Regions from separate parts of the Bacillus sp. EB106-07-01-XG149 genome, predicted to be linked through region 4. Evidence: riboswitches for the same ligand, from Rfam matches in the RefSeq annotation. Region 4 holds a riboswitch; each other region holds the start of a gene.
The links. A riboswitch is a leader RNA that binds a small molecule or an ion and turns the genes downstream of it on or off. The one in region 4 is predicted to bind thiamine pyrophosphate.
Positions count from the first base shown of each region.

Region 1: another riboswitch for thiamine pyrophosphate. It lies ahead of tenA (thiaminase II); the one in region 4 lies ahead of AC3WTA_RS26150 (MTH1187 family thiamine-binding protein).
Region 2: another riboswitch for thiamine pyrophosphate. It lies ahead of thiT (energy-coupled thiamine transporter ThiT); the one in region 4 lies ahead of AC3WTA_RS26150 (MTH1187 family thiamine-binding protein).
Region 3: another riboswitch for thiamine pyrophosphate. It lies ahead of thiC (phosphomethylpyrimidine synthase ThiC); the one in region 4 lies ahead of AC3WTA_RS26150 (MTH1187 family thiamine-binding protein).

Region 1 is NZ_JBYTDP010000001.1:415,927-420,147, reverse strand. Features, by position in the region: gene pdxR (MocR-like pyridoxine biosynthesis transcription factor PdxR) at 1-1,032, shown strand, start outside; gene ddlB (D-alanine--D-alanine ligase) at 1,037-1,951, shown strand; TPP riboswitch at 2,024-2,129, shown strand; gene tenA (thiaminase II) at 2,252-2,941, shown strand; gene AC3WTA_RS02240 (heterocycloanthracin/sonorensin family bacteriocin) at 3,235-3,567, shown strand; gene AC3WTA_RS02235 (DUF898 family protein) at 4,071-4,221, shown strand, end outside.
Region 2 is NZ_JBYTDP010000002.1:1,071,290-1,075,510, reverse strand. Features, by position in the region: gene AC3WTA_RS11790 (sensor histidine kinase) at 1-1,165, shown strand, start outside; gene thiT (energy-coupled thiamine transporter ThiT) at 1,375-1,989, opposite strand; TPP riboswitch at 2,076-2,177, opposite strand; gene AC3WTA_RS11780 (FeoA family protein) at 2,372-2,599, shown strand; gene feoB (ferrous iron transport protein B) at 2,596-4,221, shown strand, end outside.
Region 3 is NZ_JBYTDP010000005.1:155,282-159,502, reverse strand. Features, by position in the region: gene AC3WTA_RS20520 (arsenic transporter) at 1-530, shown strand, start outside; gene thiC (phosphomethylpyrimidine synthase ThiC) at 632-2,392, opposite strand; TPP riboswitch at 2,505-2,620, opposite strand; gene lldP (L-lactate permease) at 2,692-4,221, opposite strand, start outside.
Region 4 is NZ_JBYTDP010000010.1:95,988-100,208, forward strand. Features, by position in the region: gene AC3WTA_RS26135 (ABC transporter ATP-binding protein) at 1-459, opposite strand, end outside; gene AC3WTA_RS26140 (ABC transporter substrate-binding protein) at 456-1,454, opposite strand; gene AC3WTA_RS26145 (ABC transporter permease) at 1,451-2,224, opposite strand; gene AC3WTA_RS26150 (MTH1187 family thiamine-binding protein) at 2,196-2,516, opposite strand; TPP riboswitch at 2,618-2,719, opposite strand; gene AC3WTA_RS26155 (methyl-accepting chemotaxis protein) at 2,781-4,221, opposite strand, start outside.

The DNA of each region.
Region 1 (4,221 bases), on a different contig from region 4:
TTTCTTACTCGTATGTCCATTGAAGGGGATGTCGTATTAAACTACGGATACGCAAAAGGTTATAGACCGTTAATGAATTATCTACTTCATTATATGGAAATGAAAGGTGTAGATATTTCGAACAAAGATATTTTAATTACAAATGGATTTACAGAAGGATTAGACATCGTGCTATCCTCGTTATCAAAGAAATCAGGGCGGGTTATTTGTGAGAATCCAACTCACCATGCTGCATTGAAGCTTTTCCGTTTACATGGACTTGAAGTTCACGGAATTAATATGAATGAAGATGGCATCGATACGAACGAAGTAGAAAAAAGTTTGCGTGAAAAAGAGTTTGATTTCGCATATTTAATTCCTTCCTATCATAATCCAACCGGTATTGTTACGAGTTCGGAGAAAAGAACGGAACTGATGAGATTATTCTCAAAATATAAGGTTCCTATTATAGAAGATGGATTTAATGAAGAGCTACGTTATTCAGGTTCACATTTAGCACCATTATTAACTTTTGCTGGCGCTGGTAATAATGTAATTTATATTAGTAGCTTTTCAAAGGTACTTTTCCCTGGCTTACGTGTAGGCTGGATCATCGCAGATAAAGAGCTGATTCATCATTTAGAAAGTGTAAAAAGAGCAAGAACGATTCACACATCTACGTTAGATCAAGCTGTTCTATTTCAATATTTACATGAAGGATATTTTGAAAAATATTTAAAAAAGGCAAGATCAGTTTATAAGAAAAAATATGAGTTAGCTGTTGGGGCGTGTAATGAGTACATTCCGTTTCAAAGAATGACCGGTGATGGTGGACTTCATTTATTTATAGAGTTAGAAGAAAAAATTCATGCCCGCACACTTTTACAAAAGTGTTATGAGCAAGGGGTTACATTTTCTCCTGGAGATGTTTTTTATTCTGATGGAGGAGGAGCGACTACTTTTCGATTAGGATTTTCACGTCTGAAAGAAGAAGAAATAGTTCGTGGAATCAAAATAATCGGTGATACAATAAAAAATGAAATTTGGAGTTGAGGAAATGAGAATTGGCGTTATTATGGGTGGAGTATCCTCTGAAAAACAAGTATCAATTATGACTGGAAATGAAATGATTGCAAATTTAGATAAAAATAAATATGAAATCGTACCAATTACGTTAAATGAAAAAATAGATTTAATCGAAAAAGCGAAAGACATTGATTTTGCGCTGCTCGCATTACACGGAAAATACGGAGAAGATGGGACGGTTCAAGGCACGCTTGAAAGTTTAGGTATTCCTTATAGCGGGAGCAATATGTTATCTAGCGGTATGTGTATGGACAAAAATATTTCGAAAAAGATTTTACGCTATGAAGGTATAGAAACACCCGATTGGATTGAACTTACAAAAATGGCGGATCTAAATCTTGATGAATTAGATAAGTTAGGATTTCCGTTAGTGGTAAAACCAAACTCTGGTGGATCAAGTGTTGGGGTAAAGATTGTATATGATAAAGATGAATTAATTTCAATGCTGGAAACTGTGTTTGAATGGGATTCTGAAGTAGTAATAGAGAAGTATATAAAAGGTGATGAGATTACATGTTCAATTTTTGATGGAAAACAGTTACCTATTATTTCAATCCGACATGCAGCTGAGTTCTTTGATTACAATGCAAAATATGATGATGTTAGTACAATTGAAGAAGTTATCGAGCTTCCAGCTGAATTGAAGGAACGTGTAAACAAAGCGTCACTGGCTTGTTATAAAGCATTGAAATGCAGCGTTTATGCAAGGGTGGATATGATGGTAAAGGACGGAATTCCATATGTAATGGAGGTTAATACATTACCAGGGATGACACAAGCAAGTTTACTACCGAAAAGTGCAGATGCAGCTGGTATTCATTATAGTAAACTATTAGATATGATTATTGAAACTTCATTAAAAGTAAGAAAAGAAGAAGGGTTTTAAGTAGCAGTATCATGAATGTTTTTGACAGTAACATGAAGTATGTTATGATGAATACAATACGAAAATTAAATATTTATCCACTAGGGGGGCCTATTATAGGCTGAGATCAAACGAGAATTTGAGACTCTTAGTACCTGATCTGGTTAATACTAGCGTAGGGAAGTGGGAAGACATTACTATTTTATGAATAAATACTGTCACTTTCACTTTCTTTACGTTTGTAAAGAAAGTTTTTTTATTTTACAGATTTAATAACTGTGGGTAAATACTTAAATTTTATACTTTATTGGAGGGATTTAAATGAAATTTTCACAATCATTACGTCAAGAAGTAGATTCAATTTGGGAAGCTAGTTTTCATCACCCTTTTGTAAAACAACTTGGTGAAGGAACTTTAGATTTAGCTAGTTTTCGCTATTATGTGCTTCAAGATTCATATTATTTGAGTCACTTTGCTAGAGTACAAACTTTAGGAGCTGCAAAAGCACTGGAATTAGAAACAACAGCTCGTATGGCACACCATGCTCAAAATACATACGAGGCGGAATTATCTTTACATGAGAATTTTGCGGAGAAACTAGGGATAACACAAGAAGAAAAAGATAATTTTATCCCTGCTCCAACTGCATACGCTTATACTTCACATATGTATCGTGCTGCGTATGAAGGACATTTAGGCGATATCATTGCAGCAATTTTACCTTGCTATTGGTTGTATTATGAAATTGGTGAGCGTTTAAAAGAGTATCAGCCAGAAGAGCCAATTTATAACGAATGGATTTCTGCTTATGGATCTGATTGGTTCCGTACGCTAGTTGAAGAGCAAATTACAAGATTAGATACTATCGCTGAAAACGTAACAGAGTCTGACCGTAAGCGAATGAAACAGCATTTCATTATTAGCAGTCAATATGAATATTCATTTTGGGAAATGGCTTATACTTTAGAAAAGTGGCCAGTGAATACAGAAGTAGAAGATGTCATTGGATAATGAGTAGGGGTATTGCTATACATAGGTATGGATAATACCTATGTATATGATTTCATAAAAGAAGTATCGCAAAAAGACGCATCAATCTAAGTGCGTCTTTTTTCAATTTATAAAAATGAGCCTATGGAAAAATAACCTAAAAATAGGTATATGAACAAGGTGCATTATCTAGTGATAGGTCATATTTTGTAGGGGTACGTATTGAACTTAGTTTATAGCGCTATTTCTACTTAGATTTAACGAACAGAAATATAGGAAAGCATTGAAAAGGTTGAAGTTTATAAACGGAGGTCATGAAAATGAATAAGTTTCAACAAGAACTACAAGCGTTAAGCCTTAATGATTACCAATCTGGAAATATTGTGTATTGGGACCAGCAAAACCAATATCCATATTACTATATTGAAGATGATGCTCGTCGCTGTGGCGGTTGTGGTCGCTGTGGTGGTTGTGGCGGTCGCTGTGGTGGATTTCGTTGTGGTGGATTCCGTTGTATTGGTTGCTTCGGTTGTTTTGGTTGTGGCGGTTGTGGTGGCTGTGGTAGTTGTGGTGGTTGTTCTAATTGTTTTAGTGGTTTTAATGGTACTACTGATACAACTGGTACTATTGTAACATATGAATATTGATTAGAGAAAAAAGGAATCCATTTGTGAAGTATTATACAATTTTTATAAAAAAATTTAATCAAAACACATGTAGCATCCTTTAATTTAAAGAAACAATTTATCCCACCTTTTTATAAACATTGTGACTTTATTTCAAATCAACAATCGAATGTCTTTTTTATGTTCTATACCATTTATGCGATCTTTGACTTTCGTAAGTAAATTTATTGCACCAGAACCAAAAAGAAGGGCTTCTATCAGCCCTTTTTTCTTTTTTCATATTTCTCATATAATTAAACTTAATCATAAAAAAATCTTACCACCTTATAAATTTTTACAACTATGTAACTATTTTTATTAAATGCACCGCTCTAGTATACAAAATTAAGAACTTGAGATAAGGCGCTTTGTTTCTGTAAGATGTTTTTGTTTTACTTTATATTACGATTTATAGACCTGAAACCATTTTATTGTGATATAATTTGTTTTTGTCATTATGAATGTATATATGTTAGGAGTTTTTTATGGAAATCGGTTCTGAATTAAAAAATGGTCGCCACTCATTTTTTGATGGTGGATTATTCAGCTTTATTGGTTGGAGTATCCTTGGTGTACTTATTACAGTTTTTACCCTTGGTATTTGTTACCCTTGGGCTTTATGTATGGTTTATGGTT
Region 2 (4,221 bases), on a different contig from region 4:
TCCAATTTATAAAAATAGCATATTTTTAGATAATATTAAGGTTTTTCAAACTGATTTATTATTAAAAGAGAACAAACACATACAATATACAACACAAACAATGGACGATGAAAAGAATGATATAAAATATAAATTATTAATTAAGCCAATAAAAGAAAAAGACGGATCAGTAACATATATTTATGCAATGGCTTCTTTACAGCCTGTAGATGAAGCAGTACAAATGGTGCAAGATTACTACATTTACATCATTGCATTTGTAGTCGTTCTCATTTTTCTAGCTTCGTTTTATTATTCAAAACAAATTGCAAAGCCGTTATTAAAAATAAATGATACGACGAAGAAAATAGCACACTTAGATTTCACAGAACAAATACCGATTACTTCAAAAGATGAAATTGGTGATTTATCGAAAAATATTAATGTATTATCTAATAAGCTCCATTCGCATATTGGACAGCTAGAACAAGATATTGAAAAGGAAAGAAAGTTAGAAAATACGCGGAAAGAATTTATTTCTGGTGTGTCGCATGAATTGAAAACACCGCTGAGTATTATGAAAAGCTGTATTTCTATTTTAAAAGATGGAGTAGCTGAACATAAAAAAGAGTACTATTTTCAGGCGATGGAACGAGAAGTAGATAAAATGGATACTTTAATTTTGGATATGCTTGAGTTAGCTAAATTTGAGTCAGGTACATATAAAATGAAAAAGGGTTTATTTTATATTGATTCAGTAATTGAAGATATATGTGAATACCTTTCTGTGGACATAGAGAAAAAAGAACTTCGTGTGCATAAAAATATATGTTCAGTTGAAGTGATGGCAAATCAAAGTCGGATTGAACAAGTCATCGTAAACTTCATTACGAATGCCATACGTTATACACCAAATAAAGAGGATATTATGATTTCCACAATAGATGAGCAGGATCGTATAAAAGTGTGTATTGAAAATAAAGGTACTCACATTGAAGAAGAACAATTAGATAAAATTTGGGACCGTTTTTATCGCGTGGATGCAGCTCGTCAGCGTTCACAAGGTGGAACGGGTCTTGGGCTAGCTATTTCTAAAAATATTTTAGAACTACACGATGCTGAATATGGGGTAAAGAATACAGAAGACGGTGTATTATTTTACTTCTACTTACCAAAAAAAGCGTAGATGGTACATGCTACGCTTTTTTTAATTTATTTTCATATTATCTTTACCTAATCTTTATTTTTAAACAGTATACTTTGGATAGAAAATGAGGTTATGTAAGGAGTCGATGAACCGTGCATAGCAAGTGGCTAAGTATAATGGTATTTATTTTCTTTTGTGCATTTATTGTATTTTTAATTGATATTACGATATGAAAAAAAGAGCGCTCATTAAGCGCCCTTTTTTTGTGTATTCATTTGATAAGCACTGATGCTTTTGAATAAGCGTGGTGAAGTAAGGAATAAAAATATAAGTAAAACTGTACATAAAATAAAAGAACCAAGCATTGTGGCACCATTTACGATTAATGAATATAGCACAGCTGATTGACCTTTCGGTGCATATTGCCCAAAGAAAATAATACCGGCAATAAAATGACAGAAATAGCGTGCAAAGCTACCAACAAATGTAGCAAGAATAATGTAACCAATAACTTTCTTTCTTTCGTTATTTTCATTGGAAGTTAAAAGTGCTTTTTGAATTGGTCGATAGAATAAACCAGCAAATCCAATAAAAGCAAAGGCAATGAAGTACTCAATAAATGCTTGAACAGGTGTTAAAATGTAAGCATCACCTACAACAATTTGTAATAATCCCCAAATTAAGCCACCTAAGAAAGCAGATTTAAAGCCCCAGCGATATGCAATAATAAAAATAGGAATCATAGCAAATGAAATGGAACCGCCTGTTGGAAGTTTAAGTGATAATGGTAAAATGTCGATAATCATGGCGAAGGCTGCAAGAATAGCAGATTCGATCATCGCTTGTAAATTGGTGTTACGCATATTGTCTCCCCCTAAAACCAAGTTGTACAAAAAAGAATAGATATCATAGGAGGATACGAAATACGTAAATAAAAAAGAGGTATGTATTTCGGACGTTTGCACAATCCCTGCGTTAGCATTAACTAACAGGTTCGAAGGGTCGGAACGAAGTGTTCCCTCTCAGCGGCATGGCTCCCCCTGTGATAACGAGATTCTTTATTTGCTATTGTTTATTGTAAGCGAAATGGATGAGAATGGCAAATAAATACGGTATGACAATTATTGAAATAGAATTGTAGTGAAATGTTAATAAATATGAAGCAAAAGGGTATAGTACAAGAGAAATAGATTGTGCTATAATTTTTCTGAAAATAATTATCATTCTCTTCTGAGGGGGAAGGTTATGAGCTTAGTAGATATTAAAATCGGTGAGAAAGTGCTAGTAAAAAGTGTTCAGTCTTTAGATTATTTACTAAAGAGAAGATTGGCTGCTTTCGGTCTTTCTGAAGGAAGCGAACTTCGCATGAAGCAAAAAGCGATGTTCAAAGGTCCTTGTACATTGGAGTGTCGTGGACAGTTAATTAGTATTCGTCATTGTGACGCGAAAATGATAAAGGTGGAATTAGCGTGAATAAGGTAGCTTTGCTAGGGAATCCGAATACAGGAAAGACATCATTATTTAATGCACTTACTGGTTCTTATGAGTATGTAGGGAACTGGAGCGGTGTAACAGTAGAAAAGAAGGTTGGTAAATTAAAAGATAAGCAAGGGACATTAATTGATTTACCAGGTGTTTATGATTTGAATCCAGTTTCGCGTGATGAAGGTGTCGTTACAAATTTTCTACTAACAGACGAATTTCATCATATGTTAAATATAGTGGATTCTTCGCAATTCGAGAGAAATATGCATTTAACGTTGCAATTACTTGAATTTGGAAAGCCGGTTTCAATTGGATTAAATATGGTCGATGTGGCAAAGCAACGAGGCATTGTAATTGATGTAAAACGATTATCAGAACTATTAGGTGTAACAGTCGTTCCTGTCGTTGCAAGAAGTGGAAAAGGCTGTGAAGAACTACTTGCTACTCTTAAAGAAAATGACAAAAACGAGAAAAAGCCATTCATTATTTCATATGGTGTACAAATGGATGAAGGAATTGGAGAGGTAATAGCTCTTTTAGAGACAGCGAATTATAAGCATCCAAGATGGTTAGCCCTGCAATTTTTAAGCAATAACGAAGTAGTAGAAAAAGAAATGAAAGCATTACCAATTTGTAAGGAACTTGTAGCCATTCGATCTCGCTTAGAAGGAAAACTTGATTGTACGTTGGAAGAGCACATTTACAAAACTCGTGAAGCGTATATTGAAAAGTTAAAAACAAATGTTATGAAGCATGAGAAAGAAGGAAAAATTCCTTTTTCGGAAAAAATTGATAGATTAATTACACATAAAATTTTAGGACTTCCAATCTTTTTAGCAGTTATGTTTTTTATTTTTCAGGTTACGTTTACGTGGATTGGTACACCTTTATCGGATATGTTAGATGGCTTTTTTGGTGGACAGCTTACAGATTGGGTGACGGCTGGTCTCACAAGTGTTGGAGCTTCTGATTTTATTCAAGCACTCGTTACAGAAGGTATTATTGCCGGTGTTGGTGCAGTATTAGTATTCGTTCCACAAATCTTTGCACTATTCTTTTTCATTTCATTATTAGAAGACTCAGGATATATGGCGCGAATTGCAGTTGTTATGGATCGAATTATGGAGTTCTTCGGTTTAAACGGAAAAGCGTTCATTCCGATGATTATCGGTTTTGGATGTAATGTTCCAGGTATTATGGCAGCGAGAACGATTGAACAAGAAAAAGAACGTTTACTTACAGTTCTTGTAACACCATTTATGTCTTGTTCAGCGCGTTTACCTGTATATGCATTATTTGCGGGAGTGTTCTTCCCTAATAGTCAGGCAACTGTTGTATTTTCTTTATATGTTGCAGGTATTGTTCTTGCGTTATTAGTTACAAAAATTATGTCTCTTACTATTTTAAAAGCGGAAAAGTCTATTTTCGTCATTGAACTACCTCCTTACCGCGTGCCACAAGCGAAAACGTTATGGCTAAGCACGTGGGAGAAAGGGAAAGGATTTGTTCGTAAAGCAGGTACATTCATCTTCGGTGGTTCTGTTGTCATTTGGTTATTAAACTATGCAGGTCCATCAGGATTTGGTGTTGATATGGGAGACAGTTACTTA
Region 3 (4,221 bases), on a different contig from region 4:
CACTCGTTCTTCTCATCTGGAGATGGTACTACTTACGAACAAACCCAGTCGATATTTTGAAAAAAACACCGTGGCACATTTTAATTTTCGCTTTCTCTATGTATGTAATTATTTACGGGCTTCACAACGCAGGATTAACAGCAGCACTTGTAAATTGGCTTGAGCCAGTTGTAAGTCAGCATCTACTCTATGCCAGCTTTGCAATGGGCGGACTCGTTTCTCTCCTCTCTAACGTCTTCAATAACCATCCTGCACTTATGATTGGTACAATCACATTAACAGAAATGGGACTAGACCCAGTCACATTAAAAACTATCTACCTGGCAAACATTATTGGCAGTGACATCGGTTCACTATTATTACCAATTGGTACGTTAGCTTCCCTCATTTGGATGTATATCCTGAAACAAAACAAAATTAAAGTAAAATGGAAAGACTATTTAAGTGTATCCCTTATCGTTATTCCTCTCACAACAGTCGTCACATTATTCCTCTTATACTACTGGGTACACCTCTTCTTCGCCCTATAAACAACAGAAGCCCCCTTTGCTACCGTCTTAGTAAAGGGGGCTTCTTCTATATTTAAGTTAGGTACTACAGTGTGATCAATCAAGTAAAGAGGTGTAACGTATTATTGGTATAAATGACTACCAGTGTCTTTAAATTCTCTCGCTTTCTCTTTCATCCCTTTTTCAATTGCTTCTTTCGTTTCTAAATCATTGTCTTTCGCATATTCACGAATATCATGTGAAATTCTCATACTACAAAACTTCGGTCCACACATTGAACAGAAATGAGCCGTTTTCGCACCTTCTGCTGGCAGTGTTTCATCGTGATATTCCATCGCACGTTCAGGGTCTAAAGATAAATTAAATTGATCGCGCCAACGGAATTCAAAGCGAGCTTTTGAAAGTGCATCATCACGCTGATGAGCCGTTTTGTGCCCTTTCGCAAGATCAGCTGCATGTGCAGCGATTTTGTACGTAATAACCCCCGTGCGAACATCATCTTTATTCGGTAAACCTAAATGTTCTTTCGGCGTTACATAACAAAGCATCGCCGTTCCAAACCAGCCAATCATCGCCGCTCCAATTGCCGATGTAATATGGTCATAACCTGGTGCAATATCTGTTGTTAACGGCCCAAGTGTATAGAACGGCGCGCCCTGACAAATATCAAGCTCTTTCTCCATATTCTCTTTAATTAAATGCATCGGTACATGCCCAGGTCCTTCAATCATCACTTGCACATCATGTTTCCAAGCAATCTTCGTTAATTCACCAAGTGTTTCAAGCTCAGAAAACTGTGCTTCGTCATTTGCATCTGCAATCGAACCTGGACGTAATCCATCTCCAAGAGAGAACGAAACATCATACTGCTTCATAATTTCACATATCTCTTCAAAATGAGTGTATAAGAAGTTTTCTTTATGATGGAATAAACACCACTGTGCCATAATTGAACCACCACGTGAAACGATACCTGTCGTACGCTTTGCAGTAATCGGAATGTAACGAAGTAATACGCCCGCGTGAATCGTAAAGTAATCAACACCTTGCTCAGCTTGCTCAATTAACGTATCACGATACACTTCCCACGTTAAATCTTCTGCAATTCCGTTTACTTTTTCCAGCGCTTGATAGATCGGTACAGTCCCAACTGGTACAGGCGCGTTACGAATAATCCACTCACGCGTCGTATGAATATTTTTACCTGTAGATAAATCCATAATCGTATCTGCGCCCCAGCGCGTTGCCCACGTCATCTTCTCTACTTCTTCTGCAATAGAAGAAGATACAGCAGAGTTTCCGATATTTGCATTGACCTTTACGTGAAAGTTACGGCCGATAATCATCGGTTCTGCTTCCGGATGGTTAATATTCGCTGGTAAAATGGCATGACCTTCCGCGATTTCCTTACGAACAAACTCAGGCTCTACTCCTTCACGAATCGCAACATATTCCATCTCAGACGTAATGATACCATTACGTGCATAATGCATTTGCGTAACATTTGCACCATGCCTTGCTCTAAGCGGCTGGCGATCCATTTGCGGGAAAACAGGCGTATGTTTCGAAGCCACTTTCACACCGTCATCCTCTGGTTTTACTTCGCGCCCTTCGTATGCTTCTACATCTCCGCGCTCCAGGATCCAAGAGTGGCGCGGCGCCTGCAACCCCTTTTCCAGTTCCACTTTATACGCAGGATCTGTATAAGGACCGCTCGTATCATATACACGAATTGGCGGATTCGGAATACCGTTCGTTTCGCTTTGTTCAATCTCGCGCATTGGCACTTTCATACCCGTGCGTGGTCCATCCACATACACTTTCTTACTTCCTGGTAAACTCGATTTCAATTCAATTTGCTCAGCTGAAACAGACTGTTTCATAACCTTTGTTGCCCCCCTGTACGTGACAAGGACGAGATATGGCCAGCGTATGCCAAAATAAAAAGAGCCAGGTCCATAAAAAAATAAGGACCTGGCTCATAAAGACATCATTATGTAAAGCCGTTAACTTCCCTACGCTGGTACGAGCCAGATCAGGTCCAAAGGGTTAAGAAGTTCACACGCTTCTCTCTCAGCCTACGCATACGTTAGGCACCCCTAGTTTATCACTGATTTAATTTTCAATACTTTCTCATCATACACGATAATCTGAAAAATGCAAAGTTTATTTCTTTTGTTATTTATGGAATCATCCACGTTAAATAATATGCCTGTACATACGTCATAATACCAACAATAATTACGAAGAATAAACTATGCTTCACTGTAAATCGGAATAAATCTGATTCTTTTCCAGCAAGTCCAACTGCCGCACAAGCAATCGCAATCGATTGCGGAGAAATCATCTTTCCTGTTACACCGCCCGTTGTATTTGCTGCAACGAGAAGTACTTCAGATACACCGACTTGCTGCGCTGTAATCGCTTGTAAATTCGAGAACAGTGCATTCGCTGACGTATCGGATCCTGTTAAAAATACACCGATCCAGCCTAGGAATGGTGAGAAGAACGGGAATAGTCCGCCAGTTCCTGCAAGTGCTAATGCTAATGTAGAAGATAGACCAGAATAGTTTGCGATAAACGCGAATCCTAATACGAATCCGATAGATAGAATTGGCATCTTAAGTTCATGTAACGTTTCTTTAAATGTTACTACTGCATCTTTTGCACTCATTTTCAAAATAAAGATAGAAATGATACAAGCAATTAAAATTGCTGTTCCCGTCGCTGATAAAATATCTAATTTCAAGATTGCTTCATAAGGCGTCGGTTTATTTACAATTGGTTCTGCTTTCATTACTAAATTGTGTAAGCCTGGAACATCAAACTTAAACACAAGGCTTTCCAAAGCACCGCCTGGAGCAAATAACGCTTTAAAGAAACTTTGGCTCCAAATGACTACCATCACAGTTAAAATAATGAATGGAGACCATGCTTTTACTACTTTTCCTACCGTTAGTTTCGGCATAGATATCGCCGTTGCTGCTACTTCACTATTTGCTTCTTTAGACTGATAGATTTCTTTCGGCTGCCAAACTTTTAAGAATAGCGATAAACTCACTAAACTTACAAGTGCTGACGTAATATCCGGAAGTTCTGGTCCTAAGAACGTCGCTGTAATGAACTGCGTAATTGCAAATGAGCTACCTGCTACAAATAGAGCCGGCCATGTTTGTCTTACCCCTTTAAATCCATCCATTAAAAATACGATAAAGAACGGAACAAATAATGATAAGAACGGTAATTGATGCCCAGCCATTTGTCCAATTTTATGCGGATCAATACCTGTTACTTGTCCAGCAACTGTAATCGGAATTCCCATCGCTCCGAACGCTACTGGTGCCGTATTTGCGATTAAACAAAGACCCGCTGCATATAAAGGATTTAACCCAAGACCTGCAAGAAGCGCTGCGGTAATCGCTACTGGTGCACCAAATCCTGCTGCCCCTTCCAAAAATGCTCCGAATGAAAAACCGATTAAAATAACGAGTAAACGATGGTCATTTGTAATGGATAATACAGATGCACGAATCACATCGAATTGACCTGTTTTCACAGATATTTTATATAAAAATACCGACATAATGATAATCCAAGCAATTGGCCATAGTCCGTATAAAAAACCATATCCCGTCACTGCCATCGCCATCGTAAACGGCATCTTATAAGCGAATAACGCAACTAAAATTGTAAGTACAACTGTAATAAATCC
Region 4 (4,221 bases):
AAGTAGCATAATTGGCTTTTCACATAAATATGTGCGCAAAAAACTAATTCTTTGACGCATACCACCAGACAATTCATCTGGATAATGGTCTGCATATTCATCTAGTTCAAATTGCTTTAATGCTTCCATTCCCTCTGTCAGCCTTTGTTTTTTCGGTTTCCCTTCGATTTCCAATGGAAGAACTATATTTTGCAAAGCTGATCGCCAAGGTAATAATAAATCTTGTTGCGGCATATAACTTACAACATCTTGCTCTTGTACGTGCCTATCCTTATACGTTACATTCCCACTTGTTGGGCTTTCAACATTTGCAATCATATTTAATAATGTGCTTTTCCCGCAACCACTCGGTCCTACAAAGGAAACGAACTCTCCCTCTCGTATAGAAGCACTAATATTTGCCAATACATTCTTTCCATCAAAAGCTTTTACAATCTCTTTTATTTGTAATCCACTCATTTTTCACTTGGAAGGAACTCATTTGTAAAGGCATCTTTCACATCAATTTTCTTCTTAATAACTTTGTTATCATATAAGAAATTCATGTAATTCGTCCAAACTTCTTCCTTCTGTACTCCCCACGCTTTTGCATCATCTTGATACTTCGTACTTAACCATTTTTGACTTTCTTGTACTAATTCTTTATTCACATCTGGAACTGCTTTAATTAAAATATCAGCAGCTTCTTTCGGTTCTTTAATTGCAAAATTATAACCTTCTGTCGTTGCACTCATAAACTTTTTCACAAAGTCTTTATCTTGCTTCGTATGTTTTTCACTCGTAATAATAACAGGGCTATAGAAATCAAGCGCTGGGTCTAAGTCTTTCACCATAATCGTATTTAACTCTTTTCCTTGGCGCTTCGCTTCAATTCCATCCCATCCGTAATATATCCATTCAAAGTCTGCATCACGACCGATTGATTTAAAGAAATCTGTTTGTCCTAAGATGATTTTTTCAACTTTATTAAAATCAGCTTGATGCTTCTCCATGATTGTCTTCAGCGTTGCTTCTTCTGCTGGTCCTCCCCAGCCTCCGTAACGTTTACCTTCAAAATCTTTCGGTGAAGTCATGTTATCTTTCTTAAGCGATGCAAAAGCTGAAGTGTTATGCTGAATAATCGCTCCGACAGATACAACAGGAATACCTTCTACACGAGCCAACGTTACATTTTCTTGTGCGCTTATTGCGAAGTCAGCTTTTCCGGAAGCTATCATTTGCTCCGCTGTCACATTATCACCAGGCTGAATAATTTCTACATCTAAGCCTTGCTTTTTATAATAATCTTTCGTTTGCGCTACATATAAGCCAGTATGATTCGTATTTGGAAACCAATCTAATACTACTTTTACTTTTTGATCTTTACTTGCACTTTCTTCTTTCTTCGCCGGATTACATCCAGCCACACCTACTGCTAATAAGGCAGCCAACATAACTTTTAAACCTTTTTTCATTTCCTGCCGTCCTTTCTATATATCCATGGTGCTGTTATTCTTGCCATAAACTCCACGATAAAATACAGACATAGTGTCACCATAACAATAATTGCTGCCACACCAAATACTCGGGCTGTTAAAAAGGATTTTGTAGCTCTCGTAAGCATAACTCCTAATCCTTCACTGGCACCGAGCCATTCCCCAATAATCGCTCCCATTACGCTATATGTAACTGCAATTTTTAAACCTGAGAAAAAGTATGGAAGCACTGCTGGAAACTTTACTTTCTGGTAAACTTGCCATTTCGTTGCCTTCATCGTTTGCAACAACTTCAACATATTTTTATCTACTGTTTGAAAACCTTCTAAAATGCTAAGCGCAATCGGGAAGAAACAAACGAGTATTACTACCATTACTTTCGGTAGCATTCCATATCCAAACCAAATAATAAATAACGGTGCAAGTACAACGATTGGAATTGTTTGCGAAATAACAAGCAACGGATTTATTAAAATACGAAATAAAGGGATAACGTCCATAATAATTGCAATACTTGTCCCAATTAAAATTGCAAAGAATAGTCCAATTAAAACCTCTTGCAGTGTTTGCATCGTATTCGGTAATAGTAAATCTTTCATTCCAATTAATTCTTGAACAATGGCAGAAGGCTTCGGTAAAATCCACGGTTCAATTTTAAATAATGAAACAGATCCTTCCCATATCGCTATGAGAAGGATAAGCCAAATTGTTGTAATTATTTTAGATTGCTTCTGGTTTTGCATATTCATCACGGTACTTCCAAACCTTTTCATCTATCGTTACACCAGTGCTTGGACGATAATGGATTTTAATAGAAGTAATCACTTCTTCTGCTCCAGCATCTACACAAGCTTGTTGCGCACGTTTAATGACATCAAGAAGTACATCTAATTCTCCTTCCAGCGTTGTTTCCATTGCTCCTACTTCATAACGAACTCCCGATTGTTGTACAACTTCAATTGCTTTATCAACAACAGAATATACATCTTTTGTTTTTGCTTGTGGTACTACTGAAAATGACATTGTAACTTGTTGTGACATAGTAAAATCCCCCTTATAAAATTAAAATTTTAAAACAAGAAAAGGCTTTCCTACTGCGTAGGAAAGCCTTGTATGCAAGTTATTATAGAATAACATATGCTACATCACTTTAAGTAACTCCCTACGCTGGCATTATCCAGATCAGGTGGAGGGTCGATGTTTATTTACATCCTCTCAGCCAATTGGCTCCCCGGTCCTTAATTCGTTTTCATTGTAGCATGATTTATTTTATTGAACAAACAAAAGCATGTATAATCATTTCATTTAACTTTTAAATTCCCCAATTAACTCTTGTAACTCCTGTGAAAGCCATCTTAAAGAACTCGCTAATTCGGCAATATCTTGTACAGACATTTCCTGTTCTTTCATACTCGTTTCAATATTACTACTACTATTCGCATACATATTTGCGATATGTGATAGTTCATTTACGACACGAACAATATTTTGGCTATTTTGCAATATATCACTTGAATTGCTAAAAACAGCTCTAACTTGATTTGTAACAGATTGTGCTGATTTTGAATTTTTTTCAAAGAAAGCACCACTACTTTGAACAAATTCAATTCCAGATTCTACTTCTTTTGAAGCTTTTTGTATTGAAACAATAGCTTCTTTCGTTTCAGCTTGTGTTTCCCCTATTAATTTTGCTATATCTTTTGCTGATGCTTCCGTCTGCTCTGCTAATTTACTCACTTCATCAGCAACAACAGCAAATCCCTTTCCGGTTGCTTCAGCACGTGAAGCTTCAATAGAAGCATGTAACGCTAACGAATTAGTTTGATTTGAAATACCTGTAATTACAGTTACTATATCACTAATTTCTTTTGATTTTGTTTCCAAAGAATACATAATAGAAGATAAATCTTGTACTGCATTTTGTATTATAATCATTTGATTCATCGTCTTTTCAATAACACCATTTCCTTTTACTGAATGATGCTCCATACCTTCAGACTCTTTCGCCATTTGTTCTGCAGCATTTTTTATCTCTTCCATCTTATCTTCCATTTCATATACAATACCTAAATACTGTGGTACTGACGTTTCTTGTGACTGAGCGCTAGCTCTTAACTCAACCATAGAACTTACAATTTCTTGAACCGCCATACTATTCTCTTTCGTACTCACTGACAATTCTTGTGAAGATGAGGAAACCTGTTCTGCTGTCTGCTTCACTTTATCTACAATTCCTTTAAACTTCTCGATGGTATTATTAAAATACGAATTAATAATACCAATATCATCTGGTCTTTCCTCTAACTTAATACTTAAATCACCTTCACCGACTTTGCGTAATCCTTCACGTAAATCTCGCAATGGAGCAAGTGCGTTACGCACAATTAAGAATTGAATAACAGTTGCAATTAAAACAGAAATACAAATAAACATTAAACCTTGTATAATGAATTTTTCCTTTGTAATAGGAACAATCGAAGCATCTACATCGGCTGCAACAATTGCCACAATATTTCCGTCTCCATCTTTAATTGGCTCTAATATCGTTACCCATGACCCTAATAGATCTTCATATACTACTGTCATGTTTGCTTTTTTCGTGCTCATTACTTTATCATATGCTTTCATCCAAAGATCTGGTTGTTTATAATATTCTCCCGGCCTTACTTCAACAACATTTGCTAAACCTGTAGACAAATCAATGATTTGTAGCTCACCTTTTTCATTTTCTTTTGCTCCAACAATA